4 regions of the Serratia sp. LSHTC3 genome follow, and region 4 is predicted to be linked to each of the others. Evidence: predicted binding sites of a transcription regulator. Region 4 holds the regulator's gene; each other region holds the start of a gene.

Region 1 (8,049 bases), on a different contig from region 4:
CGCTGCCAGCGGCGGCTGCGGCTGCGCGAAGGCAAGCTGTGGGAGGAAGCATGATCTGGCGCTGGTTCTGGCGCGAATGGCGCTCGCCGTCGCTGCTGATCGTTTGGCTGGCGTTGACGCTCTCCGTGGCCTGCGTGCTGGCGCTGGGCAGCATCAGCGATCGCATGGACAAAGGACTCAGCCAGCAGAGCCGCGACTTTATCGCCGGCGATCGGGTGCTGCGCAGCGCGCATCCGGTGCCGGAAGGCTGGTTGCTGGACGCGCAGCAGCAGGGGCTGAAGGTGAGCCGCCAGCTGTCGTTCACCACCATGACCTATGCCGGCGATCGGCCGCAGCTGGCGGACGTGAAAGCCACCGATCTGGTCTATCCGCTGTACGGCAAGCTGGAAACGCGCCCGGCCAACATCAAGCCTGAACCGGGCAGCGTGCTGGTGGCGCCGCGCTTGCTGGCGCTGCTGAACGTGAAAGTCGGGGATTCGCTCGAGGTGGGCGACACCACGCTGCGCATCGCCGGTGAAATCATTCAGGAGCCGGACGCCGGCTTCAATCCGTTCCAGACCGCGCCGCGCATCATGATCAACCTGGCCGACGTCGATAAGACCGGCGCGGTGCAGCCGGGCAGTCGCCTGACCTACCGTTATATGTTCGCCGGCGCCGAGCCGGATATTCAGCGTTACGAAGCGCGGCTGACGCCGCAGTTGACGCCGGACCAGCGCTGGTTCGGGCTGCAGGAATCCGGCAGCGCGCTTGGCAAGTCGTTGCAGCGATCTCAACAGTTCCTGCTGCTGTCGGCCCTGCTGACGCTGCTGTTGTCGATCGCCGCCGTGGCGGTGGCGATGAGCCACTATTGCCGCAGCCGTTACGATCTGATCGCGGTGCTGAAAACCCTCGGCGCCGGGCGCGGCGCGCTGCGTAAGCTGATCGTCGGCCAGTGGCTGGCGGTGATGGCGCTGGCGGCGGTATGTGGTGGGGCGATCGGGCTGGCGTTCGAAGCGCTGCTGATCCGCCTGCTGAAGCCGGTGTTGCCGGCCGCGTTGCCCGCCGCCGGCGCCTGGCCGTGGCTGTGGGCGCTCGGCGCGCTGGTGCTGATTTCGCTGTTGGTCGGGCTGCGGCCGTATCGCCAGCTGCTGGCGACCCAGCCGCTGCGGGTGCTGCGCCGCGACGTGACGGCCAACGTCTGGCCACTGCGCTACTTCCTGCCGGTGACGGCGGCGATCGTGGTGGCGCTGTTGGTGGCGCTGATGGGGGCCAGTACGCTGCTGTGGGCGATCCTGGCCGGTATGGCGGTGCTGGCGTTGCTGTTGGGCGGCATCGGTTGGGGCAGCCTGCTGCTGCTGCGCCGCATCACGCTCAAGAGCCTGGCGCTGCGGCTGGCGGTCAATCGTCTGCTGCATCAGCCGTGGGTGACCATCAGCCAGCTGGCGGCGTTCTCGCTGTCGTTCATGCTGTTGGCGCTGTTGCTGGTGCTGCGCGGCGATCTGCTCGAACGCTGGCAGCAACAGCTGCCGCCGGACAGCCCGAACTTTTTCCTGCTCAATATGACCGAGGCGCAGGTGCCGCAGGTGAAAACCTTCCTGCAGCAGCACCAGATCAAGCCGGAAACCTATTACCCGATCGTGCGGGTGCGCCTGACCGAGATAAACCAGCAGGTGGCGACCGAGCGGGTGCATGAAGACGATCCGGGCGGCGAGGCGGTGAACCGTGAGCTGAACCTGACCTGGCTGGCTGAACTGCCGGATCACAATCCGCTGGTGGCGGGCAATTGGCCGCCGAAAACCGGCGAGGTTTCGATGGATGAAGGCATCGCCGGGCGGCTGAAGATCAAGCTGGGCGACACGCTGACCTTCAGCGGCGATACCCAGGCGTTCAGCGCCAAAGTCACCAGCCTGCGCCAGGTGGATTGGGAGAGCCTGAAGCCGAACTTTTACTTTATCTTCCCGCCGGGCGCATTGGACGGCCAGCCGCAGACCTGGCTCACCAGCTTCCGCTACGACGGCGACGGCCAGATGCTGACCCAGCTCAACCGTCAGTTCCCGACGCTCAGTCTGCTGGACATCGGTGCGATCCTGCAACAGGTCGGCGGCGTGCTGCAGCAGGTCAGCCGCGCGCTGGAGGTGATGGTGGTGCTGGTGGTGCTGTGTGGCGGCCTATTGCTGCTGGCGCAGGTGCAGGTCGGCATGCGTCAACGCCGCCAGGAGCTGGTGGTGTACCGTACGCTGGGGGCCGGCAAACGGCTGCTGCGCCGCACGCTGTGGTGCGAGTTCGCCCTGCTGGGGCTGGTGGCGGGCATCGCGGCGGCGGTGGGCGCCGAGGCGGCGCTGTGGCTGTTGCAGAGCCGGGTGTTCGACTTCCCGTGGACGCCAACGCCGGTGCTGTGGTGGGCGCTGCCGCTGGCCAGCGCGCTGCTGTTGTCGCTGTGCGGCGGCTGGCTGGGTGTGCGCCTGCTGCGCGGCAAGGCGCTGTTCCGCAGTTATGAGGGGTGATGCGGCTATTTATAACGCCGGATGTGATAAGCACCCGGCTTGGCAGAAAAGAGAGGCGTCGTCTTTAAACTGTATTATTTTCGTGTTTTATAATGTGTGATCTGCGGGTTACCACCAGGAACGAAGGGAATGAAAATCTACTGGTCACTTAAAAGTATCCCGGAATTAAAAAATTTGCCTTTGCGCGAACGTCTCGGACGTTGGCAGCGTGGCCTTGCTTCAGCGGGATTCTTTAACGGAACGGGCATATTGCTGGTTGCATTGTTGCCGTGGTTTTCGATTCTTATCGCTAACGATCTGACCCTTAATTACCCTTTCTTGCGCAATCATATCGTCACAGCGCTTGGATATGGCATCAGTGGTTTTTTGGGTATGAATCTGATGATAAGAAGTATGCTAAGGAAAAATAAGAATATTTTTTCTGATTAAGCGCAGCGGTTTAAAATTGTCGTCATAAAAAAGGGGTTAGCCTTGGGCTAACCCCTTTTACTTTCGGCGGCGTGCGCTTTAGGCCAGCTTCTGCTGTGCCCAGGCCAGCCCGCTTTGGTATTCGCCCGGCAGCAGCGGTGCCAGCGTCTGCAGCGCCTGGCGCAGATCGGCGGCGCTCGGGTCGTTCAGATTGAGGTGGCCGACCTTGCGGCCAGGGCGCACCTCTTTCTCATACCAGTGCAGGTGCACCAGCGGCAGCGACAGCCACTGTTCGTTGACGGCGGTGCCGATCAGGTTGACCATCACCGATGGCGTGCTCACCACCGGCTGCGGCAGCGGCAGGCCGAGGATGGCGCGCAGGTGCAGCTCGAACTGACTGATGGACGCGCCGTTTTGCGTCCAGTGGCCGCTGTTGTGCACGCGCGGCGCCAGTTCGTTGATCAGCAGCCGATCGCCGACGATAAAGCACTCCATCGCCATCACGCCGACGTAGTTCAGCTCGTTCAGGATCGCCGCCAGCATCTGCTCGGCCTGTTGCTGCAGCGCCGGGTTGGGCTGCGGCAGCGCCACGCTGGTGCGCAGGATGCCGTCTTCATGCAGGTTATGGGTCAGCGGGTAGAATACCGAACGGCCGTCGTGGCCGCGCGCGCCCACCAGCGACACTTCGCCGGAGAAATTGATGCCTTGCTCGACGATGCACTCGCCATAGGCGTCGGCCGGCAGTTCGGCTTCCTGGCCGGGGCGCAAGCGCCACTGGCCGCGGCCGTCATAGCCACCGACCCGGCGTTTGACGATCGCCAGTTCGCCCAGCGAAGCGAATACCTGCGGCCATTCGGCGGCGCTCGCCAGCAGCTGCCACGGCGCGGTCGCCAGGCCGAGCTGGTCGAGCAGCTGTTTTTGCGTCAGGCGATCGGCCAGACGCGGGAAGATGTCGCGGTTGACGAAGGCGCTGTGGGTCGCCAGTTCGCGCGTCAGCGCGGTTTCCGGCCAGCGTTCGATCTCGGCGGTAATGACGCTGTTCTGATACGGCACCGCCTCGGGTTCGGCATCGATGCCGATGGGGTAGACGGCGATGCCCAGCGGTTCGCCGGCCTGGCGCAGCATGCGCCCCAGCTGGCCGTTGCCCAGTACGCAAACCGGCTTCATGCGTCCTCCCGCGGATCGGGGTGGTTCAAAACGTCTTCAGTCTGCGCCTGACGCCAGTCCGCCAAACGCTGCGCCAGCGCGGCGTCGTGCAGCGCCAGGATCTGCATCGCCAGCAGCCCGGCGTTGGCGGCGCCGGCTTTGCCGATCGCCAGCGTCCCCACCGGAATGCCGCGCGGCATCTGCACGATGGAGTAGAGGCTGTCTACGCCGCTCAGCGCGGCACTTTGCACCGGCACACCCAGCACCGGCACCAGGGTTTTCGCCGCCAGCATGCCCGGCAGATGCGCCGCACCGCCGGCGCCGGCGATGATCACGTCAAAGCCGTTGGCGGCAGCCTGCTCGGCGAAGCTGAACAGCTTGTCCGGCGTGCGGTGAGCGGAAACGACTTCGACATGGAAGGGGACATCGAGCTGGGTCAGGACTTCGGCGGCGAACTGCATGGTGGCCCAGTCACTTTTCGATCCCATTACAATTGCGATTTTAGCCCCGGCATTGGCGGCTGAAGCGGCGTTGGCTCCCATGGGTGTAAGGCTCCTGTGATTTGTCTGGCGTCGGCTGAGGGCCGAATGAGGGCGTAGAGCATACCATGAGCGCACGGCGAGGAAAACGGTTGCGTCGCCGGTTTTCACCGGCGAAAGCGCGAATTTTCACTCGCGCGCCTGCGCGGAACTCAGAATGGGAATTGGATCAGCTCGACGGCGTCGGCGCTGACTTTGATCATCGATCCTTCGACGTGCCAGGCGCCCAGCACCGCGCGATGGGCTTCGCCGTTGCTCAGCGCCAGCCGGTGCACCGCCGGGCGATGGGTATGGCCGTGGATCATCCAGTGCACGTCGTGGCGCAGCATCGTTTGCTCGACCGCCTGCGGGTTGACGTCCATGATGGCTTCCGACTTGTACTGGTTGGATTGCTGGCTGCGGGCGCGCATGTTGGCGGCGATCTTCAGTCGCCAGCGCAGCGGCAGCGCGAGGAACAATTTTTGAATCAGCGGGTTGTGCACTTTACGGCGGAATTGCTGATAGGCTTGATCGTCGGTGCACAGGGTGTCGCCGTGCAGGATCAGGATCCTGCGGCCGTACAGCTCCAGCACTTTTTCTTCCGGCAGCAGCTGCATGCCGCTGGCGCGGGCGAAGCGCTTGCCGAGCAGAAAATCGCGGTTGCCGTGGATGAAATAGCAGGGCACGCCGGCCTGTTGCAGCGCTTTGAGCGCCGCGGCGATCTCCGCGTGCAGCGGCTCGGGATCGTCGTCGCCGATCCAGGCTTCAAACAGGTCGCCGAGGATGTACAGCGCGTCGGCGTGCACCGCTTCGCGCCGTAAAAAACGCAGAAAACCGGCAGTGATTGCCGGTTCCTGTGCGCACAAGTGCAGATCTGCGATGAACAGCGTACTCATGCAGCCGCGATTACTCGCTGACGGTCACGCTGTTGATGACGACGTCTTCTACCGGTACGTCCTGGTGCATGCCGCTGCGGCCGGTTTTCACGCCTTTGATCTTGTTGACCACGTCCATGCCTTCAACCACTTCAGCGAACACGCAGTAGCCCCAGCCCTGCACGTTTTCGCCGCGGAAGTTCAGGAAGTCGTTGTCAGCCACGTTGATGAAGAACTGTGCGGTGGCGGAGTGCGGATCGTTGGTGCGCGCCATTGCCAGGGTGCCGATGGTGTTTTTCAGACCGTTGTTGGCTTCGTTCTTGATGGTCGCGTTAGTCGCTTTCTGGTTCATGCCCGGCTCGAAACCGCCGCCCTGGATCATGAAGCCGTTGATCACACGGTGGAAGATGGTGTTGTCGTAGAAACCGGCGCGGCAGTAGTTCAGGAAGTTTTCAACGGTAACCGGCGCTTTGTCAGCAAAGGTCTTGATAACGATATCGCCGTGATTGGTGTGGAAAGTAACCATAGTTTTAATCCTAACAAGGTGAAGTGAGACGTCACGTAAAGCGAGTGAACATTCAGACCGCCCTTATAACATATCCGCCCCAGCGAGTCAGCAGCGGCTCAACCGCGCACTGTCTGTGGTAATTGCATTTGTGTTATATTATAACAATTGCGCCGGCCGGCGAATTTCGCGCATTTTATTCGCGTGAAGTCAGCAAAGCTTGGCCTTAACCTTGCAATAGATCAGGCTTCAGGTTTCAATACGCTACCGGGCGTAAAACCTGAAGCCCGGTTATCTTTTTTGTTATCACGCACACCACGGAATCTCCCGATGCTAAAGATTTTTAATACCCTGAGTCGTCAAAAAGAGGAATTCAAACCCATTCATGCCGGGAAAGTGGGCATGTACGTGTGCGGGGTAACCATCTATGACCTGTGTCACATCGGCCACGGTCGTACCTTTGTCGCTTTCGACGTGGTGGCGCGTTATCTGCGCTATCTCGGCTATTCGCTGAACTACGTGCGCAACGTCACCGACGTAGACGACAAAATCATTCGCCGCGCGGCGGAAAATCATGAGACCTGCGACCAGCTGACCGAACGCATGCTGGCGGAAATGCATGCCGACTTCGACGCGCTGCTGATCGATCGCCCGGATCAAGAGCCGCGCGCAACCCAGCACATCGCCGAGATCATCGAGATCACGCAGCGTCTTATCGATCGCGATCACGCTTACGTGGCCAGCAACGGCGACGTGATGTTCTCCATCGACAGCGATCCGCAATACGGCCTGCTGTCGCGTCAGGATCTGGATCAGCTGCAGGCCGGCGCGCGCGTGGAGATCGACGACGTGAAGCGTAACCCGATGGACTTCGTGCTGTGGAAAATGTCCAAGCCGGGCGAGCCGAGCTGGCAGTCGCCGTGGGGGCCGGGCCGTCCGGGCTGGCATATCGAATGCTCCGCCATGAACTGCAAACAGCTGGGCACCCACTTCGACATCCACGGCGGCGGTTCCGATCTGATGTTCCCGCACCACGAGAACGAGATCGCGCAGTCGAGCTGCGCCCACGACGGCCCGTACGTCAATTACTGGATGCACTCCGGCATGGTGATGATCGACAAAGAGAAGATGTCCAAATCGCTGGATAACTTCTTCACCATCCGCGACGTGCTCGGCCATTACGATGCGGAGACGGTGCGTTACTTCCTGATGTCCGGGCACTATCGCAGCCAGCTGAACTACAGCGAAGAGAACCTTAAGCAGGCGCGCACCGCGCTGGAGCGCCTCTATACCGCGCTGCGCGGCACCGACGCCGATGCCGCGCCGGCCGGCGGTGAAGCGTTCGAAGCCCGCTTCCGCGAAGCGATGGACGACGACTTCAACACTCCGGAAGCCTACTCGGCGCTGTTCGATCTGGCGCGCGAAGTTAACCGCCTGAAGAGCGAAGACATGGCGGCGGCCAACGGCATGGCGGCGGAGCTGCGCAAGCTGGCGAAAGTGCTCGGCCTGCTGCAGCAAGAGCCGGAGCAGTTCCTGCAAGGGGGCGCACAGGTTGACGACGGTGAAGTGGCGGAGATCGAAGCGCTGATCAAACAGCGTAACGAAGCGCGTGCCGCCAAGGACTGGGCGCTGGCGGACGCCGCTCGCGATCGCTTGAACGAGATGAACATCGTGCTGGAAGACGGGCCGCAGGGCACCACCTGGCGCCGTAAGTAAGCCGGCCGAAGTGAAAACAAAAAAGGCGCTGAATTCAGCGCCTTTTTCTATGGCTGCAGGTTAGGGTTTAACCATGACCTTGCCGCCGTTGAACTCCACCACCTGATCGGCGACGATCTTGCAGCGCTTGCGGGTTTCGACCTTGCCGTCGACTTTCACCAGCCCTTCGGCGATGACTTCTTTGGCGGCGCCGCCGCTTTCACACCAGCCCTGGAACTTCAGCAGATCGCACAGTTCGACGTGGGGATGATTGTCCAGATTGAAAATTTCCATACTGCCTTACTTATTTAGGTTGAACGTCGTGATATTCCTCGCAGGCCTGCAAGGTATTTTGGATCAGTGTAGCCACGGTCATCGGGCCAACGCCACCCGGCACCGGGGTGATGTAGGCGGCGCGC
Region 2 (8,049 bases), 450 kb from region 4:
CAGTATCGCCAGGCGGACAACATGACCGACTCGCTGGCGGCGCTGTCTGCCGCGGTCGCGGCCCAGCTGCCGTGCCGCGATGCGCTGCTGGCGGCGTTCGACGAGCGCTGGCATCAGGATGGCCTGGTGATGGACAAATGGTTCGTGCTGCAGGGCGGCAGCCCGGCGGCAGACGTGTTGAGCAAGGTGCGCGCGCTGTTGCAACACCGCTCGTTCAGCCTGAGCAACCCGAACCGCACCCGTTCGCTGATCGGCGGCTTCGCTTCCGGCAACCCGGCGGCGTTCCATGCCGCGGACGGCAGCGGCTATCAGTTCCTGGTGGAGATCCTCAGCGATCTCAACCAGCGCAACCCGCAGATCGCCGCGCGCCTGATCGAACCGCTGATTCGCCTGAAGCGTTACGATGCCGGCCGCCAGGCGCTGATGCGTAAGGCGCTGGAACAGCTGAAAGGGTTGGAAAACCTGTCCGGCGATCTGTACGAGAAGATCAGCAAGGCGCTCGACGCCTGATTTTTTCGCGCTAGAGACATCAAGGGACGGCCTGGGCCGTCCCTTTTTCATTCATTCAATTCGCCGCCCGGCGCGCGGCGTCCGTCGCGGCAGGCGGCGATAACACCCGTTCCAGCACTTCGGCCTCCAGTTCCGCCAGCCTGGCCGAGCCTTTGCGGCGCGGCCGCGGCAGATCGATGCTCAGATCCAGCCCGATATGGCCCTCTTCAATCAGGATCACCCGATCCGCCAGCGCGATGGCTTCGCTGACGTCATGTGTGACCAGCAGTACGGTAAAACCGTGTTGTAGCCACAGCGTTTCTATCAGCCCTTGCATCTCGATGCGCGTCAGGGCATCCAGCGCTCCGAGCGGTTCATCCAGCAGCAGCAGGCGGGGGCGGTGGATCAGCGCGCGCGCCAGGGCGACCCGCTGCTTTTGTCCGCCGGACAGCGCCGCCGGCCAATCGCGGGCGCGATCCGCCAAACCGACCGCTTCCAGGGCTTGCAACGCCGCGTCGCGCCACTGGCCGCGCAGCCCCAGACCCACGTTATCGATCACCGTTTTCCATGGCAACAGGCGCGCATCCTGAAACATCAACCGGGTATCCTCTTTAGCGGCGGCGAGCGGCGCGTTGCCGCTGAGCAAAGCGCCGCTGCTGGCCTGTTCCAGGCCGGCCAACAGGCGCAGCAGGGTGCTCTTGCCGCAGCCGCTGCGGCCAACCACCGCCACGAACTGCCCGGCGGAAATGCGCAGCTGAATATTGTCCAGCACCGTGCGGTTGCCGTAACGTTTGCCGATAGACTCCAGCGTCACCGGCGTGCCTTGCGCAAGGCGAGCGGGAAGGGTCATAGCGCTTCTCCCTGTTTCAGTTGATAGGCCGGATGCCAGCGCAACCAGACGCGCTCCAGCAGCTGCGCGCCCACGTCCGCCAGCTTGCCGAGCAGGGCGTACAGCACGATCGCCACCACCACCACGTCGGTTTGCAGAAATTCACGCGCGTTCATCGCCAGGTAGCCGATGCCCGAATTGGCCGAGATGGTTTCGGCGACGATCAGCGTCAGCCACATGAAGCCGAGAGCGAAACGCACGCCGACCATAATCGACGGCAGCGCGCCCGGCAGCACCACCTGTGTAAACAGGCGAAAACCGCTCAGGCCGTAGCTGCGGGCCATCTCCAACAGGCCGCGATCGATGTTTTTGATGCCGTGATAGGTATTGAGATAAATCGGGAACAGCGTACCGAGCGCCACCAGAAAGATCTTGGCGGATTCATCGATGCCGAACCACAGGATCACCAACGGGATCAGCGCCAGATGCGGCACGTTGCGGATCATTTGCACCGAGCTGTCCAGCAGGCGTTCGCCCCAGCGCGACAGCCCGGTAATAAAGCCGAGTATCAGTCCGATGCTGCCGCCGATGGCGAAGCCTAACAACGCGCGCTGGCTGCTGATGCTCAGGTGCTGCCACAGTTCGCCGCTTTGGCTCAGGCGCCAGAAGGCGGCCAGCACCGCACTCGGCGCCGGCAAAATGCGGTTGGACAGCCAGCCGGTTTCGACGGCGATTTGCCAGATGATCACCAGCGCCAGCGGCAGCGCCCAGGGGGCCAGCCGATACAGGATGCGTTGTACGTTATTTGCCATCGGGGCGCTCCTCAGCTCTGCGATACTTTTTGCGGAACATAGATGTTGGCCACCACTTCGCCCTGCGGACGCACCGGCTGAAGGCGAGCGGGCGTTTCCTCCTGCGCCAGATCGAGGTGCGGGAACAGCAGTTCGCCGACGCGGTAGGCCTCTTCCAGATGCGGATAGCCGGAGAGAATAAAGGTGTCGATGCCCAGATCGGCATATTCCTGCATGCGCGCCGCGACCGTCGGGCCATCGCCCACCAGCGCGGTGCCGGCGCCGCCGCGCACCAGGCCGATGCCGGCCCACAGGTTCGGGCTGATCTCCAGATTATCCTTTTTGCCGCCGTGCAGCGCCGCCATGCGCCGTTGGCCGACGGAGTCGAAGCGCGCAAAGGCCTGCTGCGCGTTGGCGATGGTTTCCTCATCGAGGTGGGCGATCAGCCGGTCAGCGGCGCGCCAGGCTTCTTCGGTGGTTTCCCGCACGATGACGTGCAGCCGGATGCCGAAACGCACCTGGCGGCCTTTCGCCGCCGCTTTGGCGCGCACCTCTTCGATCTTCGCCTTAACCTGCGCCGGCGGCTCTCCCCAGGTGAGATACATTTCTACCTGCTCGGCGGCCAGATCCTGTGCGGCGGCGGAGGATCCGCCGAAATAGAGCGGCGGGCGCGGCTGTTGCACCGGCGGGAACAGCAGTTTGGCGCCTTTCACCTGAATATGCTTGCCGTGGAAATCGACGGTTTCCCCTTCCAGCACCCGGCGCCAGATGTGGGTGAACTCGGTTGAGGCTTCGTAGCGTTCTTCATGGCTAAGGTGCAGCCCCTCGGCCGCCAGCTCTTCCGGATCGCCGCCGGTGACCAGATTGAACAGCGCGCGCCCGTTGGACAGGCGATCCAGCGTCGCCGCCTGGCGCGCCGCCAGCGTAGGGGAGATGATGCCCGGCCGCAGCGCGACCAAAAATTTCAGCCGCTGGGTGACCGGGATCAGCGAGGCGGCCACCAGCCAGGAGTCTTCGCAGGAGCGGCCGGTGGGGATCAGTACCCCGCCGAATCCCAGCCGATCCGCCGCCTGGGCGATCTGCTGCAAGTAACCGTGATCGACGCTGCGAGCACCCTGTGCGCTGCCAAGATAGTGGCCGTCGCCGTGGGTGGGTAAAAACCAGAAAACGTTCAGGCTCATCGTCAATGCTCTCCCGTATTTATTGCGCGCTTGGGCGCCAGATGCGTTGCGAGATGTCGACCTTCACCGGCACCAGCCGGTTGGCGTAAAACAGGTCGGCGGTTTGCTGCTGCGCGGCGATGGTATGCGCATCGAGCGGTGTGATGGCGGTCGGGGGGCGGTGATCCAGATAGCTGGCGATCACCGGTTCCGGCAGCCCCATGGCGTTGGCCAGCAAGGTCACGCTTTGCGCCCGGTCGCTGCGGGTGAGCGCATCGGCCTGGGTCAGCACCGTCAGGACCTGGCTGATAAAGGCGCCGTTGGCTTCGACATAAGGGCGTGCCGCCAGATAGAAGGAGCCGGTCTGGTTCAGATCGGTGCCGTCGCCGAGCACCCGAACGCCGCCCTGCAGCAGCGCGGCGGAATAATAAGGATCCCAGATCGCCCAGGCATCGACGTTGCCCTGTTGGAATGCGGCGCGCGCATCGGCGGGCGTCAGATAGGCGGGCTGGATATCCGTAAATTTCAGTCCGGCTTTTTGCAGCGATCGCAGCAGCAGGTTATGTGAGCTGGATCCTTTCTGGAACGCGACCTTATGGCCTTTCAGATCGGCGACGGTTTTGATCGGGCTGTTTTCCGGCACCAGGATCACTTCCGCCTTCGGTTTGGGCGGCTCAACGCCGACATACAGCAGATCGGCCCCGGCGGCCTGCGCGAAGATCGGCGGAATATCGCCGGTGCTGCCCAGATCGATGCTGCCGACGTTCAGGGCCTCCAGCATTTGCGGGCCGGCGGGAAACTCGATCCAACTGATGCGGGTGGCGGGGAAACGTTCCTCCAGCAGCCGGTGGCTCTTCGCCAGCACCAGACTGACCGATCCTTTTTGGTAGCCGATGCGGAACTGCGCCGGATCCTGAGCGACGGCGGCGTTGGCCCAAACCAGCGACAGCAGGCCGGTGAAGGCGGCGGCGCTCAGCCAACGCCGCAAAGCAATGCGTTGTTTCATTCAGGCTCTCCTTTTCCAGGCGTTTCAGGCGGTTTGACGCGCCGCCAGTGGCGAGGCGACGCGCAGCGCCGGCGGTTTGCGGCGGCCAAGTGCCAGATAGAAACTGGCCAGTGCCTCTTCCAGCCGGGCGGCCACGGCGTCGGTGAGCGTGGCGCCTTCGTCGGTCAGCTGGATCTGGCTGTCGTCGGCGAACACGCCGTGCAGCACCTCTTGCGCTTTCAGCGCCGCCAGTACCGGTTTCAACGCATAGTCCACCGCCAGCATGTGGCCGATCGAACCACCGGTCGCCAGCGGCAACACCACCTTATGATCCAGAGCGCGTTCCGGCAGCAGATCCAGCAGGGTTTTCAGCGCGCCGGAGAACGACGCTTTATAAACCGGCGTGGAAATCAGCAGGCCGTCGGCCTGCGCCAGCTGCTCGGCAAACGCCTTGATCGCCGGACTGTTGAAGTTGGCGTACAGCAGATCTTCGGCGTCAAAGTCGTGCAGGGTATAGGCCGTCACTTCCACCCCTTGCTGCCGCAGCCAGTTCTGACTCAGCGAGAGCAGCGCGGCGGAACGTGATGGGATGCGTGGGCTACCGGCCAGTGATATAACGCGCATTGCCACTCCTTATAACTAAAAGTTAGGTTTAATTAGAAAATCAATAGGAAGTGTTTTAAACCTACCAGCAACCCGGCGCGTTTTTTAAATCTCATTTTTTGATTTGGATATGCGCAAAAGCGGATTAGCGCCGATTTGGCGGTGAAGAGGGAAAACGATTGCGTAAAAACGGCTTTTTTTGCCTTTAATCAATTCCAATTAGGCGGGGGATACCGGATAATACGCCCCCGGTTTGCAACCGGGAAATCAGGAGAGTCCATGTACTACCCCCTCATCAGGAAAGCGTTGTTCCAGCTCGATCCGGAGCGCGCGCACGAAGTGACCTTTCGTCAGCTCAGCCGTATTACCGGCACCCCATTAGCGTTTCTTGTCCGTCAGTCCGTGCCGACCAAACCGGTCAACTGCATGGGGCTGTCGTTTAAAAACCCGCTGGGATTGGCCGCCGGTCTGGATAAAAACGGCGAATGCATCGATGCGTTCGGCGCGATGGGCTTCGGCCATGTGGAAGTCGGCACCGTGACGCCGCGTCCGCAACCGGGCAACGACAAGCCGCGCTTGTTCCGCGTGGTTGAGGCGGAAGGCCTGATTAACCGCATGGGGTTCAATAACCATGGCGTGGACAATCTGGTTGAAAACGTTAAGAAATCCCATTTCGGCGGCATTCTTGGGATCAATATCGGCAAGAATAAAGACACGCCGGTCGAGCAGGGCAAAGACGATTATTTGATCTGCATGGATAAAGTTTATCCGTATGCCGGATATATCGCGATTAACATCTCTTCACCGAATACGCCGGGGTTACGATCCTTACAGTATGGCGAAGCGCTGGACGATCTTTTGGCTGCGATTAAAAATAAGCAGCAGGAATTACATGCGCGTCATCACAAATATGTGCCGGTGGCGGTAAAGATCGCGCCGGATCTTTCAGAAGAAGAATTGATCCAAATTGCCGATAGCCTGGTGCGGCATAATATCGATGGCGTGATCGCCACCAATACCACGTTGGATCGAAAATTGATCCAGGGGTTGAATTACTGCGAACAAGCGGGCGGGTTAAGCGGGCGTCCGTTGCAATCACGCAGCACCGAAGTTATCCGTCGTCTCTCCACCGAACTGCAGGGGCGCCTGCCGATTATTGGCGTAGGCGGCATCGATTCGCTGACGGCGGCGCGCGAAAAAATGGAGGCCGGCGCGAGCCTGCTGCAAATTTATTCCGGATTTATCTATCACGGCCCGCGTTTGATTAAAGATATCGTTACCCATATCTAATATTTTTCCTCTCATTTTATTCCGGGGGTTTATTTCTGCCCCCGGCTCGTCTATATTTTGTTCGTTAGCTTAAATATCGTTCGCGGAATTATCCGATGTTTAAGCGATTTCATCGGTGATAAAATTGCCTTTTAGGGTGAGTGCGGCGTTGGCATAGGCAGCGAGAAGGATACGAAATGAAGATAAAACCTGACGATAATTGGCGTTGGTATTTTGATGCCGAACACGATCGGCTAATGCTGGATTTAGCTAATGGTATGATCTTTCGTTCACGTTTCCCGGCCAAAATGTTAACGCCGGACGCCTTTGATGAATGTGCTTTTTGCGTGGATGACGCCGCCCTTTATTTCACCTATGAAGAACAGTGCAAGCAGGTCAAGCTTAGCCATGAACAGCGCGCCGAGCTGGTGCTGAATGCGCTGGTCGCCTATCGCTTCCTGAAACCGCTGATGCCAAAGAGCTGGCATTTCTCGCAGCAGCATTACCCGCTGCAGCCGAAAAACGGCGAGCTGGCGGCGGTGAAAGTGATGGAGAGCGGCGCGGAAGCGCGCTTGCTGGTGGTGGAGGCCGGGGATAACGCCAGCCTGTGCCTGCTGGCGCAAAATCAGCTGACGGTCGCTGGCCGTACCATGGTCTTGGGCGACGCCATCAAGGTGATGCACGATCGGCTGAAACCGTGCGCGCAGGATGAAAGCGCCGCCCCGGCTTACGACAGGGCGGTATAAGGCGGTTTACGCCAGGGTCAAATCACTTTTCGGGATGCAGCTGCAGCACAGGATGGTGCCGTTGTCGCCCAGCGCGCTTTTCTTCAGGGGCGCGACCTCACCACTCAGCAACGTAATGCGGCAACTGCCGCAAATCCCGGCGCGGCAGGAGTAAGGCACGCGGATGCCTTGCTGTTCCAACTGTTCGAGCAAGATCTGCTGGTTGTTGCCGGTAAACACCTTTCCTTCATATTCGATCGTGACGCTGTGCGCGCTGTCTTGCGGCACCTGCACGCTCTCCACCACTTTGCCTGCGCCATAAGGGCGCGGCGGCTTGGTCGACAGCACTTCCACCGTATCGCCCACGCGGATGATGCCGCTGTTGCGGGCGATCATATTCTGGCCGAAATCGATATCGCCGTTGTCGGCGGAGCGGAATTTTTGCAGCGTGCTGAGCGGTTCGCCGCTCGGGTGCTTGCGGCCGCGCTCGGTGCTGACGGTGGTGAGCACGCAGCGGCTGCAGGGTTTCACCAGATCGAACATCACGTCGCCGACGCGGATCACCTGCCAGCCGTCCTCGGCCCAGGCGGTGGCGCCGCTCACCACCAGATTGGGGCGGAACTGTTCCAGCTTGATGCTGCCGGGGCAACGCTGCTGCAGATCGTTAAACGAAGCCTGGTTAATCAGCAGATAAGGATAGCCGTCCGCAAACGTCAGTGGGATTTCGGGGTGCTTCTTCACCCGGCGGGTCAGCTCCGGCCCCAGCCAGCGCAGCTGCACGTCGCGCTGGAAATAGCCGCTCAGCCAGCGGTTGATCTCATCCGGCGCGATCAGCGCGGTGAAATGGTTGCCCCACACCTCGGTCGGCTGCGGCGCGGCGGCGAAGTCGCTGAAGCGAATGGCGGCGCTTTCGCCGTCCGGCGCGGTCAGGAATAGCCCGTCCGGCAACAGCGCCGGCGTGAACAGCACCATCTGCGGGTATTGGCGCGCGGTAATAAAGGTGCCGTCCGGCTCGGTGATCATAAAGTTGCGGTCGAAGGCCAGACCGCTGCTGCCGACCTGGGCGTAGGAAAGCTGCAGGCCGCGCAGTGATTTAACCGGATGGACGTAGAGTCTGGAAAGCGTGATCACCCTTATCTCCGTGCGATGATTAAATAGAAGGGAGCAACTTTATGACAAGCGGTGCGGATTAGCTATA
Region 3 (8,049 bases), on a different contig from region 4:
TTCCATCGCCCGGCCGCCCAGCACGTAGGAAGGACGCACCACCAGCGGATAGCCGATGGCCGCCGCCTTCTCCACCGCCTGTTCGATGGCGGTGACGGTGGCGTTGGCCGGTTGCTTCAGACCCAGACGGTTGACCGCCTGCTGGAAGCGCTCGCGGTCTTCGGCGCGGTCGATGGCGTCCGGACTGGTGCCGATAACCGGCACGCCTGCGGCTTCCAGCTCGCGCGCCAGCTTCAGCGGAGTCTGGCCGCCATACTGCACGATCACGCCCTTCGGCTTCTCGATGCGCACGATTTCCAGCACGTCTTCCAGCGTTACCGGCTCAAAGTACAGGCGGTCTGAGGTGTCGTAGTCGGTGGAGACGGTTTCCGGGTTACAGTTGACCATGATGGTCTCGTAGCCGTCTTCGCGCAGCGCCAGCGAGGCGTGCACGCAGCAGTAGTCGAACTCGATGCCCTGGCCGATACGGTTCGGCCCGCCGCCCAGCACCATCACTTTCGGCCGGTCGTTGGTCGGGTTGGATTCGCACTCTTCTTCATAGGTGGAGTACATGTAGGCGGTGTCGGTGGCGAATTCCGCCGCGCAGGTATCCACGCGCTTGTAGACCGGATGCAGGCCGTAGCTGTGGCGCAGCTTGCGAATTTCGCTCTCGGCGACGCCGGCCAGCTTGGCCAGACGCGCATCGGCGAAGCCTTTGCGCTTCAGGGTGCGCAGGAACTCTTGGTTCAGGCCGTTGATGCCCGCGTCGGCCACCTGCTCTTCCAGGCGCACCAGCTCTTCAATCTGCACCAGGAACCAGCGGTCGACGTTGGTCAGGTTGAACACGCCGTCTACCGACAAACCGGCGCGGAAGGCGTCGGCGATGTACCAGATGCGGTCGGAACCGGCGTCTTTCAGCTCGCGGCGGATTTTGGTCAGCGCTTCCGGATCGTCCAGGCTCACTTTCGGGTCGAAACCGGTGGCGCCCACTTCCAGGCCGCGCAGCGCTTTCTGCAGCGACTCCTGCTGGGTGCGGCCGATGGCCATCACTTCACCGACCGACTTCATCTGGGTGGTCAGGCGATCGTTGGCGCCGGCGAACTTCTCGAAGTTGAAGCGCGGGATCTTGGTCACGACGTAGTCGATGGACGGTTCGAACGACGCCGGGGTGCGGCCGCCGGTGATGTCGTTCATCAGCTCATCGAGGGTGTAGCCCACCGCCAGCTTGGCGGCGATCTTGGCGATCGGGAAGCCGGTGGCTTTCGACGCCAGCGCCGAAGAGCGCGATACGCGCGGGTTCATTTCGATGACGATCAGGCGGCCGGTTTTCGGGTTGACCGAGAACTGCACGTTGGAGCCGCCGGTTTCGACGCCGATCTCACGCAGCACCGCCATCGAGGCGTTGCGCATGATTTGGTATTCCTTGTCGGTCAGGGTCTGGGCCGGCGCGACGGTGATCGAGTCACCGGTGTGGATGCCCATGGCGTCGAAGTTTTCGATGGAGCAGACGATGATGCAGTTGTCGTTCTTATCACGCACCACTTCCATCTCGTACTCTTTCCAACCGATCAGCGATTCATCGATCAGCAGCTCGTTGGTCGGCGACAGGTCCAGGCCGCGTTCGCAGATCTCTTCGAACTCTTCGCGGTTGTAGGCGATGCCGCCGCCGGTGCCGCCCATGGTAAAGGAAGGGCGGATGATGCACGGGAAGCCGACGTCAGCGGCCACCGCCAGCGCTTCTTCCATGGTGTGCGCGATGCCGGAACGCGCGGTATCCAGACCGATTTTCTTCATCGCCACATCGAAACGGCGACGATCTTCGGCCTTGTCAATCGCATCGGCGGTGGCGCCGATCATGGTAACGCCGAACTCGGCCAGCACGCCCTGACGCTCCAGTTCCAGCGCGCAGTTCAGCGCCGTCTGGCCGCCCATGGTCGGCAGCACCGCATCCGGGCGCTCTTTTTCGATGATCTTGCGCACCACTTCCCAGTGGATCGGCTCGATGTAGGTCGCATCGGCCATTTCCGGGTCGGTCATGATGGTCGCCGGGTTGGAGTTGACCAGAATGACGCGGTAACCCTCTTCGCGCAGCGCTTTACACGCCTGGGCACCCGAGTAGTCGAACTCACACGCCTGGCCGATAACGATCGGGCCAGCGCCGAGGATCAGGATGCTTTTTATGTCTGTACGTTTTGGCATTTTTTACTGCTCCTGATTATTTGGCGTTAGAACGGTAAGTCTCAATCAGTTCGATAAAGTGATCGAACAGCGGCGCGGCGTCGTGCGGGCCTGGGCTGGCTTCCGGGTGGCCCTGGAAGCTGAACGCCGCTTTGTCGGTGCGGTGAATGCCCTGCACCGTGTGGTCGAACAGCGATTTGTGCGTCACGCGCAGGTTCGCCGGCAGATTGTTCTCATCTACCGCAAAGCCGTGGTTCTGCGCGGTGATCATCACGGTGTTGTTGTCCAGATCCTTCACCGGGTGGTTGCCGCCGTGGTGGCCGAGCTTCATCTTCATGGTTTTCGCCCCGCTGGCCAGCGCCAGCAGCTGGTGGCCCAGGCAGATGCCGAACACCGGAATGTCGGTTTCCAGGAACTGTTTGATGGCGGTGATGGCGTAGTCGCACGGCTCCGGATCGCCCGGGCCGTTGGACAGGAAGATGCCGTCCGGATTCATTTTCAGCACCTCGTCGGCCGGGGTCTGCGCCGGCACCACGGTCAGGCGGCAGCCGCGATCCACCAGCATGCGCAGGATGTTGCGCTTGGCGCCGTAGTCGTAAGCCACCACGTGGAACGGCAGTTCCGCGGCGGTTTTGGCTTCGGGCAGGTCGCCTTCAAGCGTCCAGCTGCCTTGCTGCCAGCTGTAGGCCTCTTGGGTGGTGACCTCTTTCGCCAGATCCATGCCCTTCAACCCCGGGAAACCTTGCGCCTTGGCCAGGGCCAGCGCGGCGTCCGGCGAATCGGCGGCGATGATGCAGCCGTTCTGGGCGCCCTTCTCGCGCAGCAGGCGGGTCAATTTGCGGGTATCGATATCGGCGATCGCCACGATGTTGTGACGCTTGAGGTAGTCGGACAGGCTTTCTTCGTTGCGGTAGTTGCTGGCGATCAGCGGGAGGTCGCGAATGACGAGGCCTTGGGCGTGTACTGCGGAGGATTCTTCGTCGGAAGCATTGGTGCCGACATTGCCGATATGAGGATAAGTAAGAGTAACGATCTGGCGGGAATAGGAAGGATCAGTGAGGATTTCTTGATAACCGGTCATCGACGTATTGAAGACCACTTCCCCCACTGCCGTTCCCTCTGCCCCGATGGCCCGACCGTGGAATTGGGTTCCGTCTTCCAGAACCAATAGCGCTGACTTTATCAAAACACCCTCCAAGGAATAATCAATCACAATATTTGCATATTAATTCAGATATCGCGATCTAAATCAATGCAAAAACCGTCCGCGAGGCCAATTTTTGGCAAATTGGGCGCATTTTAATGATGAGTGCCTGGCTTGTCTACCCAAACTGCCGTTTTTTGTTTTATTTTTGCAGTTCTCGGCGCTCATGCGGCTTGAGCGCCGATAAAAACACAGAAAACCGGGGCTGGAAAACGGTTGCGGGGAAGAATGACGGAAAATAGCGCCGAAATGGGACAAAAAAGACGCTGAAAAAGCCGAGAGTGGAAAAAAAGGAGATGATTAGCAAAGTAAATACAGACAAATAACAGCTTTGGCAATGAAATAAAATCAACATGATATTTATCATGTTAAAAAAAAGGACAATAAAATTATTGCCCGATTATCATAGCATTATGATCAATACAACCACATCACGATGGTATGCAAATCAATTATAACTGGTCCAAATTCAACACGTCGCGCATATCAAATAAACCTTTATCCCGGTTATGCAGCCAGGCAGCCGCGCGCACCGCACCGCTGGCAAAAGTCATGCGGCTGGAAGCCTTATGGGTAATTTCCACCCGTTCACCGATGTCGGCGAACATCGCGGTGTGCTCGCCGACGATGTCGCCGGCGCGAATGGTGGCAAAGCCGATGCTCTTCGGATCGCGCTCGCCGGTATGGCCTTCGCGCGCATAGACCGCACAGCTTTTCAGATCGCGCCCCAGCGCGCCGGCAATCGCTTCGCCCATCGCCAACGCCGTGCCCGACGGCGCATCTACTTTGTGGCGGTGGTGCGCCTCGACGATTTCGATATCGGTATAGTCGCCCATCACCTGCGCGGCCTTCTCCAGCAGTTTCAGCACCAGGTTGACGCCGACGCTGAAGTTGGCGGCGAACACGATGCCGATATGCTGCGCTGCAGCGCGGATCGCCTGCTTGCCCGCGTCATCGAAGCCGGTGGTGCCAATCACCATCGCCTTGTGGTGCGCCACGCAAAAATCCAGGTAGTTCCGCGTGCTTTCCGGGCGGGTGAAGTCGATCAAAATGTCGAACTCGCTCGCCACTTTCTCCAGGCTGTCGCTTACCTTGACGCCCAGCGCGCCAATGCCCGCCAACTCGCCGGCATCGACGCCGATCAGGCTTGAACCCGGGCGCGACAACGCCGCGCCCAACACCACGCCTTCCGCCTGCTGCACCGCCTGGATCAACTGACGGCCCATCCGGCCGCCGGCGCCCGCAATCGCAATGCGGATTTGTGAATCACTCATGCTTGCTCTCTTCTTGATTTGACGCCTATCCCATTAGGCTATCGATTCAGGGTAACTGCCCCGCTGCAGCGCCGCCAGAGGATTCATTTCATAATTAGAAAATTATGATATTCCCCCGTTTTCATCAGCGGCGCTGTCGTGAGATTAACATTCAACCGATTTGGCGGCCTGCGACGATTGTACATAATCATGCAGTTTCCATGGCAAAAAAATGCAGAAAAAAGGCGCCGAAAACGGCGCCTGAGGAACGGAGTGCGGCGATGTCAGGCGGTAATGGCGGCCACTTCGTTGGCGATCGCCGTCAGCGCATCGTGGCGGGCATAGTCCTCACGCACCAGCGCCGCGCGCTGGCGATAGATCGGCTGCTGCAGAATGCGCGTCGCCGCCGCCAGGATCTGTTCAGGGCTTGGCGTGCTGGTGTGCAGGCTGATGCCGCAGCCGGCGGCGACCACGCGCGCGGCCGCCTCCAGTTTGTCTTCGCCTGTGCCGGCGACGATCAGCGGCACGCCGCTGTTCAGCGCATAGTTGATCGAGCCGTAACCGCCGTTGGTGATCAGCAGCGCCGTCTCCGGCAACCAGCGTTCGAAGGAGATAAACTCCCGCACTCTGGCATTGGCCGGCAGCGCGTCCATCAGTCCTTCCGTCGCCCGCCCGCCGGTGGTGGCCAACACCCGCACCGGCAGATGCGCCAGCGCCTGCAGCGTCGGCACGATCAGCTGATGCAAATCGACATTGGCCAACGTGCCCTGAGACACGATCACCAGCGGCCGGCGGTCGTCCGCCTCCCACAGCGTCTCTTCCGACGCCGGCTGGCCGCCGCTGCGCAGCGGGCCGACGAAGCGCACGCCGCTCGGCAGATCGTCGCGCTCATATTCCAGCGCCGTGGTAGCCAGCTGCAGGAAACGCTCGCAGCCGCCGATCAGCGCGTCGGTGAACGGGCGATCCAGCGCCCGCCCGCCCGCCTGCACCAGCGCCGCATCGAAGCTCTGCTGTACTTCATCGAGCAGCACGCGCGTTTCTTCATCCACCAACTGCTCACGGGTCAACGCCTGCGGCAGCAGCGCCGGCGGGATGCGCGGGCCATAAAAAATAGCATCGCGCGAAGAATACGACAGCGGCGTAACGCCGATACCGAAGACCGGCGGCCGTTCGGCAGACTGCAGCAGCGGCAGCACGCCGTAGAAGCAGTTCTCCACCATCAGCAGATCGGTGTCTTCGGCAGCGATAGTCGCACGCAGTTGCCGATCCAGCAGCGGGATCGGCGCGGCGAAGAAATCTTTCAGCGCCAGCGCCATCTGTGCATTGCCCGGCGGCAGGGCGGCGCGCTCGGGGAAGTGCTGCTCCAGGTGGCGGTAATCGAAATCCACCTGCGCGTCGAACGGCACGAAGCTCGCGCCCGCCGCCTCGGCGCGTTCGCGAAACAGCGCGCCGGTCATCATCCGCACCTGATGCCCTTGGGCAATCAGGTGTCGAGCGATGGCCAACATCGGGTAAACGTGCCCCGGAGTGGCGACTGCCGCCATCAATATCCTTGCCATAATGCTCCTTTACGCTTCTGTGTTAGCCGGCTTCAGCGCCAGATTGGCGCACACCGGATTGCTTTGAATATGCACGCGCTGCAAATGACGCGCGGAACGGGCGGTAAAGCCCTCGCGGCCGTGCAACAGCGAGAAGTTGTCCGCCACCACCACGTCACCCTGTTGCCATTGGTGGGCATAATAGTGACGCGGATCGTACAGATGCTGCTGCAGAGTGTGGTGGAACTGTTCCTGCTGTTGTTCCGGCACGCCGTGATATTCCAGCGCATGTTGATTGAGGAATTTTTTCCCCTCCGTCGGCGGTTCATTGTAGCGCATGATCAAGCCCCTGCCGTTCGGGTGCTGCACCACCAGCGGCGAACAGACTTCACCGCCGTAGTGCACCACCTGCTTGATGCGGTAGGTGATCGAGACCGACAGCCACTGATCCAGCAACGCTTCGTCCGCATTGGCCAGCAAGCGCGTGGTGTCGACGAAGGTAGTGCACCCGCCTTCGTCCGGCGACGGCGCCGCCACGCAGTGGAACAGCTGGAACTCGGGAATAGTCGGCTTATACATGCCATCCCAATGCAGCGGGACGTAGCTGCTGTCGAAAATATGATCCTTGGCGTCCGGATGTTCCTTCACGTCCAGCACCGCGCCAAACGGCCACATCATGATCTCGCCCCACTGCTCGGCGTAGCGCGTCAAAACCTCCCCATCGCTAAAACCGGAGTCGAATCCGCGCAGCACCAGCAAGTGATGCTCCTGCGCCAGCGCCCGCAGCGCTGCCACCGGCAGTTCGCCGATCTTTTGCCCCGGATGCTGCGGCGTCAGGATCGCGCCGAACGGGGTATTCGGTTGAATATGGCAATTAAGCGGTTGGTTATTCATCGGTGATTCTCCTTGCATCGAATGTGCTGCTCACACGGCAACGTGCCGTCAAAAACGCGTCCGCCAGGATTTCGGGCGCAAAAGCCTGCAGCGGCCTCAGGCCATCTGCGGTTGTTCGATCAGGTAATGGCTCGGCGTGCCGCGGATCTCCACCAATTCGCCGTCCAGGCTCTGCGCATCTTTACGCTTCATCAGCACGAACTGGCCGTTCACGTTGGCTGCCACGCCATGCCACGGCGTCAGCCAGTCGTCTTTGGTCGGCATCATGTGGATGCCTATCTTCAGGCTGTCGGCCGGCTGCGGGTGAATCGACAGGCGGATCGCCGCCGGGAAATGCTGGGCCAGCAGGTTGCCCCAGGCCCAGCTGCGCTGGATAACGCCGCAGGCGCGCCGTTTGGCGTCTTTTTGCAGCGCGGCGTTGGAACCGCTGTAGCCCGGCAGGAGGCTGTCTTCATACAAGAAGCGCGTGATGGCGCGATACAGCATTAATCCCTGCTCGTCCTGCATCAGCTGGCGCTTGATCGCCTCTTCCGATTCGGCATAACCGTCCACCAACAGCCGGCGCAGCAGATCGTAGTCATCGGTATGCTCCGCCAGGCCTTTGACATCGCCGAGGTTGAACACGCTCAGGTGGGTTGCGCCCACTTCATGCAGCAGGCTTTCAATCTCGCGTTGATAATGGTTGATCGCTTCGTCGCTGACGCGGATCAGATCGCCGAACACGTGGCCGTCGGAACAGATAACGATATGCGCGCCCGGCGGGTAATAGAGTTGAATACGCTGGCACAGCGAGTTGAGGAAGATCAGCGACAGCCGCTCCGCCATGTCCGGCACCGCGCCTATCACCTTATTGGCGTTGGGTGACTTGGTCGGAAAAGCCGGCAGCACGAATTCGATGCGCTGGTCGTTTTCAATGAATGCCCGAATGCGCGGCAATTGCACCTGAGTGACCTGCCGCTCTTCTTCAGCCAGAGAAGCATCGTCGGCGATGAGGCGACGTCGA
Region 4 (8,049 bases):
GGCTGGAACAGTCGCAAGAAAACGCCATCTTTTGCAAGGATATTCGCCCGCCGCCGATCGCGTTTCACCGGCCACGTCATTCCGGTCAAAACATACGTTGAGAATAACATTTTTAATCCGACCATTTCACTAATATATTGCGCCGCGATGCCGGCGCGGCTTAATTATATCCGCCACCGTCGCCTGGCGCTTTTTTATACATCAACAGGCTGATTTTAAACCAAAAAAAATGTCATTAACGTTTTCTCACAATATGGATTATTATTTATGAGTTCTTCGCTGTTTTATATGGTGAAGTTCGGGAATACTGTAACTCTTTCGATATCCGTTTCGGGGCCAAGGTTGGTGACGTCGACATGCGTTTAATTCTTACGCTCTTTGCGCTGCTGTTTACGCAGCTCTTCTTCAATTTGGCGCACGCTGCGCCACAGGCGCGCGTTGCCGCCGAGCAGCGTAAAAGCCATGCTAATGAAGCGCGGCCCGATGACCGCAGAAAAAAGAAAGCGGATAAAGCCGCCAAAAAAGCCAAAGTGACGGCCCCCGAGAAAAAAACCAAGACCGCCAAGGCCAAAAGCGAGAAAAGCGCGAAAAAGATCGTCAGCGCCAAACCCAAGGCCAAAGCGCAGAAAACCGCCAAGATTAAAGTCACCCCGCCGAAAAAGGGCTATAAAAAAGGCTATGGCCGCCACCGCGACGCCGGTATGGCCACCGCCAAACTGGCGCGTGAAGAAAAGCCGTTAAAACTCAGCCCGGCGCACAAAAAACGTTACCAGCATGCCAAACAGACCGCGATGGCCAAGCTGATGGATCAGATGGGCAAGCCTTACCGCTGGGGCGGCAGCTCGCCGCGCACCGGCTTCGACTGCAGCGGCCTTATCTATTACGCCTATAAGGACGTGGTGAAAATCAAGATGCCGCGCACCGCCAACGAAATGTATCACCTTCGCGACGCGGCGCCGATCAAGAAAAGCGAACTGGAAAGCGGCGATTTGGTGTTCTTCCGCATCAACAACCGCGGCGTGGCGGACCATGTCGGCGTCTATCTCGGCAACGGCAAATTCATCCAGTCGCCGCGCACCGGCGAAGAGATCCGCATCAGCCAGCTCGACAACGACTATTGGCAAAACCATTACATCGGCGCACGCCGCGTAGTGACGCCGAAAACCATCCGTTAATTCCCTGTTCTGCGCGGTTGCGGCCCCGGTCGCAACCGCCTGCTCAAGCTATCGCCCATCGCACTCCCCCACGCGCATTTCTCGCTTTTCCTCCTGTTTTTTATGATGAAAATTGTTAAGATTGAATGACCACAATAAAAAACGGCCCATCTGGCTCCCGCCTGGGCGGGAAGAAAGTGGCGCTGTAAAGGAGGAAGCAATGTCGTTTGAATTACCTGCATTACCGTATGAGAAAAACGCGCTCGAGCCGCACATCTCCGCCGAGACCCTGGAATACCACTACGGCAAACACCACAATACCTACGTGGTTAACCTGAACAACCTGGTGAAAGGCAGCGAGTTCGAGGGCAAATCGCTCGAAGAGATCATCAAGACCTCCAACGGCGGCGTGTTCAACAACGCCGCGCAGGTGTGGAACCACACCTTCTACTGGCACTGCCTGTCGCCACAGGGCGGCGGTGAACCGCAGGGCGAACTGGCGGCGGCGATCGTCAAATCCTTCGGCTCTTTCGCTGCGTTCAAAGAGCAGTTCACCGATGCCGCCGTGAAAAACTTCGGCGCCGGCTGGACCTGGCTGGTGAAAAAACCAGACGGTGCGCTGGCGATCGTCAACACCTCCAACGCGGCAACTCCGCTGACCGGTGAAGATAAACCGCTGCTGACCGTTGACGTGTGGGAACACGCGTATTACATCGATTACCGCAATGCGCGTCCAAAATACCTGGAAAACTTCTGGGCGTTGGTCAACTGGAAATTTGCGGCGGAAAACCTGGCGTAAACGCAGGCCTTGCCGAAGTGACGAGGCGCAGCCAGGCTGCGCCTTTTTTAAAACCGGCGGGAGATCAGTTCAACGCGGCGACAAAGCTGAAAGCGATGATCATCGCCAACGCGCCGACGGTAGTGAACAGAGACATCTTCAGATCGGTATCCATGACAACTCCTTTAAAATGGGCTTTCCTAAGGATAAAAGGCGCACAATTAGTACGTCAAATCATTTTCCCACAGTTCGCCGATAAAATCTTGTTATCATTTCCCGGTTTATAATCTCGATTACCTCTTCCACTTTTGTTCAATATGCGACAAAATTCGCAGTTCACAACTGCGTACCGGCATCCATGCCCCTCCTGATTAAGCGCTGAAGACTTCAACACACTAAAAACTCAGTTTTCGCTTCTCTGGAGAAGGATCTACGTAGGCAAACGATTAACATCACACTTACATGCTGTAAACATGTGAGTTCAGGAGTCATTCCTTACATGGCAACGATTAAAGATGTGGCCAAACGCGCGGGCGTTTCCACCACCACCGTTTCGCACGTCATCAATAAGACTCGTTTCGTCGCCGAAGAGACCAAAGCGGCCGTGTGGGCCGCGATCAAAGAGCTGCACTACTCGCCGAGCGCCGTGGCGCGCAGCCTGAAAGTCAATCACACCAAGTCTATCGGTCTGCTGGCCACCTCGAGCGAAGCGCCCTATTTTGCCGAAGTGATCGAGGCGGTGGAAAACAGCTGCTACAGCAAAGGTTACACCCTGATCCTGTGCAACTCGCACAACAATCTGGACAAGCAGCGCGCCTACCTGGCGATGCTGGCGCAAAAGCGCGTCGACGGCCTGCTGGTCATGTGTTCCGAATACCCGGATCAACTGCTGGGCATGCTGGAGGACTACCGTAATATCCCGATGGTGGTGATGGACTGGGGCGCTGCGCGCGGCGACTTCACCGACACCATCATCGATAACGCGTTCGAAGGCGGCTATCTGGCCGGCCGTTACCTGATCGAGCGCGGTCACCGCGATATCGGCGCCATCCCGGGCCAGCTGTCGCGCAACACCGGCGGCGGCCGTCATCAGGGCTTTATGAAGGCGCTGCAGGAAGCGCATATCGACATTCGCGAAGAGTGGATCGTCCAGGGTGACTTCGAGCCGGAGTCCGGCTACAAGGCGATGCACCAAATCCTGTCGCAAAAACAGCGGCCGACCGCGGTATTTTGCGGCGGCGACATCATGGCGATGGGCGCCATCTGCGCCGCTGATGAGCTGGGGCTGCGAGTGCCGCAGGATATTTCCGTGATCGGCTATGACAACGTGCGCAACGCCCGCTACTTCACTCCAGCGCTGACCACCATTCACCAGCCTAAAGAGCGCCTGGGAGAAATGGCCTTCACCATGCTGCTGGATCGCATCATCAGCAAGCGCGAAGAATCGCAGGTGATCGAAGTGCATCCGAAGCTGGTGGAACGCCGTTCGGTCGCCGACGGTCCGTTCATCGACTACCGCCGCTAATCCCCTGAGCCGGAAGCCTGCACGGCTTCCGGCGCCGCCTCGCTCAGCCACTCCTGATTCAGCGTCTCGCCATCGCCCAGATACGCCAGCAGCCAACTCATCGCCGGCGACGGTTTATCCTGCTGCCAGGTCAGGCAGCAAGGGCTGGCGGGAAACGGCTGCTGCAGCTGCAACGCCTTCAGCTCACCGCGCTGCACCAGCGGCAGCGCCCGATGCGCCGGCATCATGCCGACGCACAGCCCGGCGCACAGACAGTCGAGCGCCGATGTCCAGTCCGGCACCACCAGCCGCCGCTGGTTATCCAGCGTCCAGGTGACGCGCTTGGGCAGATTGCGCGAGGTGTCTTCCAGACAAAGCGCAGGGTACGGCCTCAACCGATCGTCATTTAACGGCCCTGCCAGCTGCGCCAGCGGATGCTGTGGGCTGACTACGCACAGCCAGTTCATGTAGCCCATATCGCGGAAGGCAAAGCCGCCGCCGACCGGCACCGCGCGCGTGGCGCCGATCGCCATGTCCACCCTGCCGTCCACCAACGCATCCCAAACGCCGTTGAACACTTCGGGTTGCAGCATCAGTTCAACATCGGGGAAATGGCGGTAGAAATCCAGCACCAGCTGGCGGCTGCGCTGGGGTTTGACGATGATGTCGACTGCGATATTCAGCTGGCCGCGCCACCCGTTGGCCACCTGCTGACAGTGGCGACGGGTGTCGAGCATTTTTTTGATAACAACTCTCGCATCCTTGATAAACAGCGCGCCGGCCGGCGTCAACTCCACATCACGGTGACGCCGCTCAAACAGCGGCACCGCAAGCCATTGTTCCAGTTGCCGCACGGTATAGCTCACCGCCGACGGCACCCGGTGCAGCTCCTGCGCCGCCGCGCTGAAACTGCCGGTGCGCGCGACCGCGTCAACAACTTCAAGAGAATATTCAGACCACATCGCTTTGCCTTCAATTTTTTTAACAGCACTTTGCAAATATTACCGTTTCACAAGCAGAGATCCAGCCGGATACACTGGCCGGCGCTAAAAACCTGCGACACTAAAATATTAACGAGAAATACCATGCGAAATTCTTTTGGCTTTATGTTCTACCTCGCCGGCCTGAGCATGTTGGGTTATCTGGCGACCGATATGTACCTGCCCGCCTTCGGCGCCATGCGGGAGGAACTGCAAATTTCCGCCGGCGCGGTCAGCGCCAGCCTGAGCATCTTCCTGGCCGGCTTCGCCTTCGCGCAACTGCTGTGGGGGCCGCTCTCCGACCGGCTGGGCCGCAAACCGGTATTATTGATCGGCCTGACGCTGTTCGCGCTCGGCTGCCTGGGCATGCTGTGGGTAGAAAATGCCGTGCAGCTCTGGATACTGCGCTTTATTCAGGCCGTCGGCGTCTGTTCCGCCACCGCCATCTGGCAAGCGCTGGTGGTCGACCGCTATCGCGAAGGCCAGGCCAACCGCGTGTTCGCCACCATCATGCCGCTGGTGGCGCTGTCACCAGCGCTGGCGCCGCTGCTTGGCGCCTGGCTGCTGAACCACGCCAGCTGGCGTGCGATCTTCGCCGCGCTGTTGGTGATCACCGCACTGCTGCTGCTGCCGACGCTGCTGCTCAAAGAGCGCGCCAAAACGCCCCCCGCCGCCGACGCGCCGAAAAACGGCGTCAGCTTCTGGCAACTGTTGAAATCTCCGGTGTTCAGCGGCAACGTCGCTATGTACGCCGCCTGCTCGGCCGGTTTCTTCGCCTGGCTGACCGGTTCGCCGTTCATCCTCGGCGATATGGGCTATAGCCCGAGCGACATCGGTCTGAGCTATGTGCCGCAAACGCTGGCCTTCCTGCTGGGCGGCTACGGCTGCCGCGCCGCGCTTAAGCGCATCAATGGCAAAACTCTGCTGCCGTGGCTGCTGGTAGCTTATGGTGTCAGCATGGTGGCGCTGTATCTGGTGGCGACCCTGACCAATCCGACGCTCACCACTCTGCTGATCCCGTTCTGCGTGATGGCGCTGGTCAACGGCGCCGGCTACCCGATCATGGTGGCGAATGCGCTGATGCCGTTCCCGGAAAGCAGCGGCAAAGCCGCCGCGCTGCAAAATACGCTGCAATTGGGGCTGTGTTTTGTGGCAAGCATGCTGGTGTCGGCGTTTATTGCCCAGCCGCTGTTGGCGACGGTGACGGTGATGGTATCTACGGTAGTCCTGGCCGCGCTGGGTTATTTCCTGCAGCGGGGAAAAGCGGCCGATGCGCAGCAAAAGGCACAGCGGGAACATGCTAACTCAGCGTCATAATTGCCAAGATTAATAATCACTTAAAGAATATGTGTGCCGAGTGCGATTTACAGTTGAGTCAACGCCTCGGCACGCCTATACTCAAAAACAACCTTGTAAAGTAACACCTTATAATCTCTATATCTCAATCAGCTATTGTGTACGCGCCTTGCGTCACACTCTTTTTTTAAAGGGGCGTTTATCCTGCGCCGTTTGCGTCGGGCCGTTTCTTTAAATTTCCTCTGTTCATAGTCGGATATCAGACGCCGCGGGCTTATTTCCCGTTGGTATAGGTATGCACCCGCAGAAATTGTCTAAGCTGTTTCCTAACGGGTCATCAGTCAGAAGAAGGTGATGGAGAAGCTATGAGTTCATCGTGTATAGAAGATCTGAGCATCCAGGATAACCAGTGGTACCGTATCGCGCACGAAATGCTCGGTCTGGCCGGTATCGAAATCAACGGATCGCGCCCTTTCGATATTCAGGTTAAAAATCCCGAATTCTTTAAACGCGTTTTGCAGCAAGGATCCCTGGGCCTGGGCGAAAGCTATATGGACGGTTGGTGGGAGTGCGAGCGGCTGGATATGTTCTTCCAGCGCGTGGTCAGCGCCGGGCTGGAGAAGAAACTCCCCCACCACCTGAAAGATACCCTGCGTATCGCCGCCGCGCGCCTGACCAATCTGCAATCGAAAAAGCGCGCCTGGATCGTCGGCAAAGAACATTACGATCTCGGCAACGATCTGTTTACCCTGATGCTCGATCCTTACATGCAGTATTCCTGCGGCTACTGGAAAGACGCCACCACGCTGGAGGAAGCGCAGGAAGCCAAGCTGCGGATGATCTGCGAGAAACTGCAGCTGCAGCCGGGCATGCGTTTGCTGGACATCGGCTGCGGCTGGGGCGGCCTTTCCGCCTATGCGGCGAAAAATTACGGCGTGTCGGTGGTCGGCGTGACCATTTCCGCCGAACAGCAGAAGCTGGCTCAGGCGCGCTGCGCCGGGCTGGATGTGCAGATCCTGTTGCAGGATTACCGCGATCTGCACCAGCAGTTCGATCGCATTGTCTCGGTCGGCATGTTCGAGCACGTCGGGCCGAAAAACTACCGCACCTATTTCGACGTGGTGGAGCGCAATCTGGCGCCGCACGGCCTGTTCCTGCTGCACACCATCGGCTCCAACAAGACCGACATGAACGTCGATCCCTGGATCAACAAATATATCTTCCCGAACGGTTGCCTGCCCTCCGTGAGGCATATCGCCGAGGCCAGCGAAGGCCATTTCGTGATGGAAGACTGGCACAACATCGGCGCCGACTACGATCGCACGCTGATGGCCTGGTTCGAGCGCTTCAAACAGGCGTGGCCGCAGCTCGCCGAGCGCTATTCCGAACGCTTCGAACGGATGTTCAGCTATTACCTGAACGCCTGCGCCGGCGCGTTCCGGGCGCGCGATCTGCAGTTATGGCAGGTGGTGTTCAGCCCGAAAGGCGTTGAAGGCGGCATTCGCGTCGCCCGCTGAACGCTTTCCCGATAAAAAAGCCCCGGCAACATCTTCGCCGGGGCTTTTTTTTTTGCTCTTTCGAACCCTGCGGGTTAACCGCAATAAACGCGAATAATTTTATCGTCGCTGTCGCCAAGGAAGTTCAGACGGCGCAGGTTGAAATCCATGGTGACGGCAGAGTTGTACGGAATGGCTCGCACCTTGCCGTCGATCCGCACGCCTTCCAGCGAGGTCATCGGTTTGCCGACAAAATTTTGATACTGCGAAGCGCCGCAGGTATCGTCCGCATCGGCCATTTGCGCGCCCGCGCCCTGCTCAGGCGAACTGCTGCAAGCGCTCAGCGCCAGCAACGCGGTTAACAACAACGTTTTCCCATAAAACTTCACGCGTTTCTCCTCTCTGCTTATGATTCGATGCCGGCGGTCACGCCAGAATCGCTGTCAGTCTTTGTGCGCCGGCGCCATCGCCGCGGCCAACGTCGCTTCCCGATTGGCCAGCACGCGCTCGACGGTGTCCACCACCGCCTGCGTTTGCGGATCGATCTCGATGTTCACCTTGTCGCCGAGGCGTTTTTTACCCAGCGTGGTGCGATCCAGCGTTTCCGGGATCAGGTGCACGCAGAAACGGTTATTCACCACTTCGCCGATGGTCAGGCTAATGCCGTCGATGCCGATGAAACCTTTGTGCAGCACATATTTCATCAATTCCGCATCCGGCATGCGCAGCCATACCTGGCGGTTATTTTCCGAGGTATAAATCTTGGCCACTTCCGCCGTGCAGATAATATGGCCGGACATCAAATGGCCGCCAATTTCGTCATTGAACTTCGCCGCGCGCT

The links. Region 4 encodes PurR, which represses purine synthesis genes. Its sites were predicted from a motif close to CANGCAAACGTTTGCNTG; they were not measured.
Region 1: purE (5-(carboxyamino)imidazole ribonucleotide mutase) is a predicted target of PurR. The motif match lies at 4,658-4,675, and genes of this name have one in related genera.
Region 2: pyrD (quinone-dependent dihydroorotate dehydrogenase) is a predicted target of PurR. The motif match lies at 5,026-5,043, and genes of this name have one in related genera.
Region 3: carA (glutamine-hydrolyzing carbamoyl-phosphate synthase small subunit) is a predicted target of PurR. The motif match lies at 3,567-3,584, and genes of this name have one in related genera.

Annotation. Positions count from the first base shown of each region.
Region 1 covers NZ_JBXUNP010000005.1:216,269-224,317, forward strand. Annotated here, with positions in the region: gene ybbA (putative ABC transporter ATP-binding protein YbbA) at 1-54, shown strand, start outside; gene ybbP (putative ABC transporter permease subunit YbbP) at 51-2,483, shown strand; gene AC2CGI_RS19290 (hypothetical protein) at 2,613-2,912, shown strand; gene purK (5-(carboxyamino)imidazole ribonucleotide synthase) at 2,991-4,058, opposite strand; gene purE (5-(carboxyamino)imidazole ribonucleotide mutase) at 4,055-4,579, opposite strand; gene AC2CGI_RS19305 (UDP-2,3-diacylglucosamine diphosphatase) at 4,729-5,451, opposite strand; gene ppiB (peptidylprolyl isomerase B) at 5,462-5,956, opposite strand; gene cysS (cysteine--tRNA ligase) at 6,266-7,651, shown strand; gene ybcJ (ribosome-associated protein YbcJ) at 7,712-7,924, opposite strand; gene folD (bifunctional methylenetetrahydrofolate dehydrogenase/methenyltetrahydrofolate cyclohydrolase FolD) at 7,935-8,049, opposite strand, start outside.
Region 2 covers NZ_JBXUNP010000002.1:508,766-516,814, forward strand. Annotated here, with positions in the region: gene pepN (aminopeptidase N) at 1-510, shown strand, start outside; gene ssuB (aliphatic sulfonates ABC transporter ATP-binding protein) at 566-1,339, opposite strand; gene ssuC (aliphatic sulfonate ABC transporter permease SsuC) at 1,336-2,130, opposite strand; gene ssuD (FMNH2-dependent alkanesulfonate monooxygenase) at 2,142-3,290, opposite strand; gene AC2CGI_RS09590 (sulfonate ABC transporter substrate-binding protein) at 3,310-4,275, opposite strand; gene ssuE (NADPH-dependent FMN reductase) at 4,300-4,878, opposite strand; gene pyrD (quinone-dependent dihydroorotate dehydrogenase) at 5,137-6,147, shown strand; gene AC2CGI_RS09605 (cell division protein ZapC) at 6,324-6,872, shown strand; gene AC2CGI_RS09610 (YcbX family protein) at 6,879-7,982, opposite strand.
Region 3 covers NZ_JBXUNP010000003.1:428,652-436,700, reverse strand. Annotated here, with positions in the region: gene carB (carbamoyl-phosphate synthase large subunit) at 1-2,178, opposite strand, end outside; gene carA (glutamine-hydrolyzing carbamoyl-phosphate synthase small subunit) at 2,195-3,343, opposite strand; gene dapB (4-hydroxy-tetrahydrodipicolinate reductase) at 3,814-4,635, opposite strand; gene AC2CGI_RS14895 (glycosyltransferase) at 4,899-6,158, opposite strand; gene AC2CGI_RS14890 (TauD/TfdA dioxygenase family protein) at 6,183-7,046, opposite strand; gene pvcA (L-tyrosine isonitrile synthase) at 7,143-8,049, opposite strand, start outside.
Region 4 covers NZ_JBXUNP010000002.1:957,901-965,949, reverse strand. Annotated here, with positions in the region: gene AC2CGI_RS11920 (C40 family peptidase) at 357-1,175, shown strand; gene sodB (superoxide dismutase [Fe]) at 1,375-1,953, shown strand; gene cydH (cytochrome bd-I oxidase subunit CydH) at 2,018-2,107, opposite strand; gene purR (HTH-type transcriptional repressor PurR) at 2,432-3,457, shown strand; gene punR (DNA-binding transcriptional activator PunR) at 3,454-4,398, opposite strand; gene punC (purine nucleoside transporter PunC) at 4,522-5,733, shown strand; gene cfa (cyclopropane fatty acyl phospholipid synthase) at 6,078-7,229, shown strand; gene AC2CGI_RS11885 (I78 family peptidase inhibitor) at 7,304-7,597, opposite strand; gene AC2CGI_RS11880 (riboflavin synthase) at 7,652-8,049, opposite strand, start outside.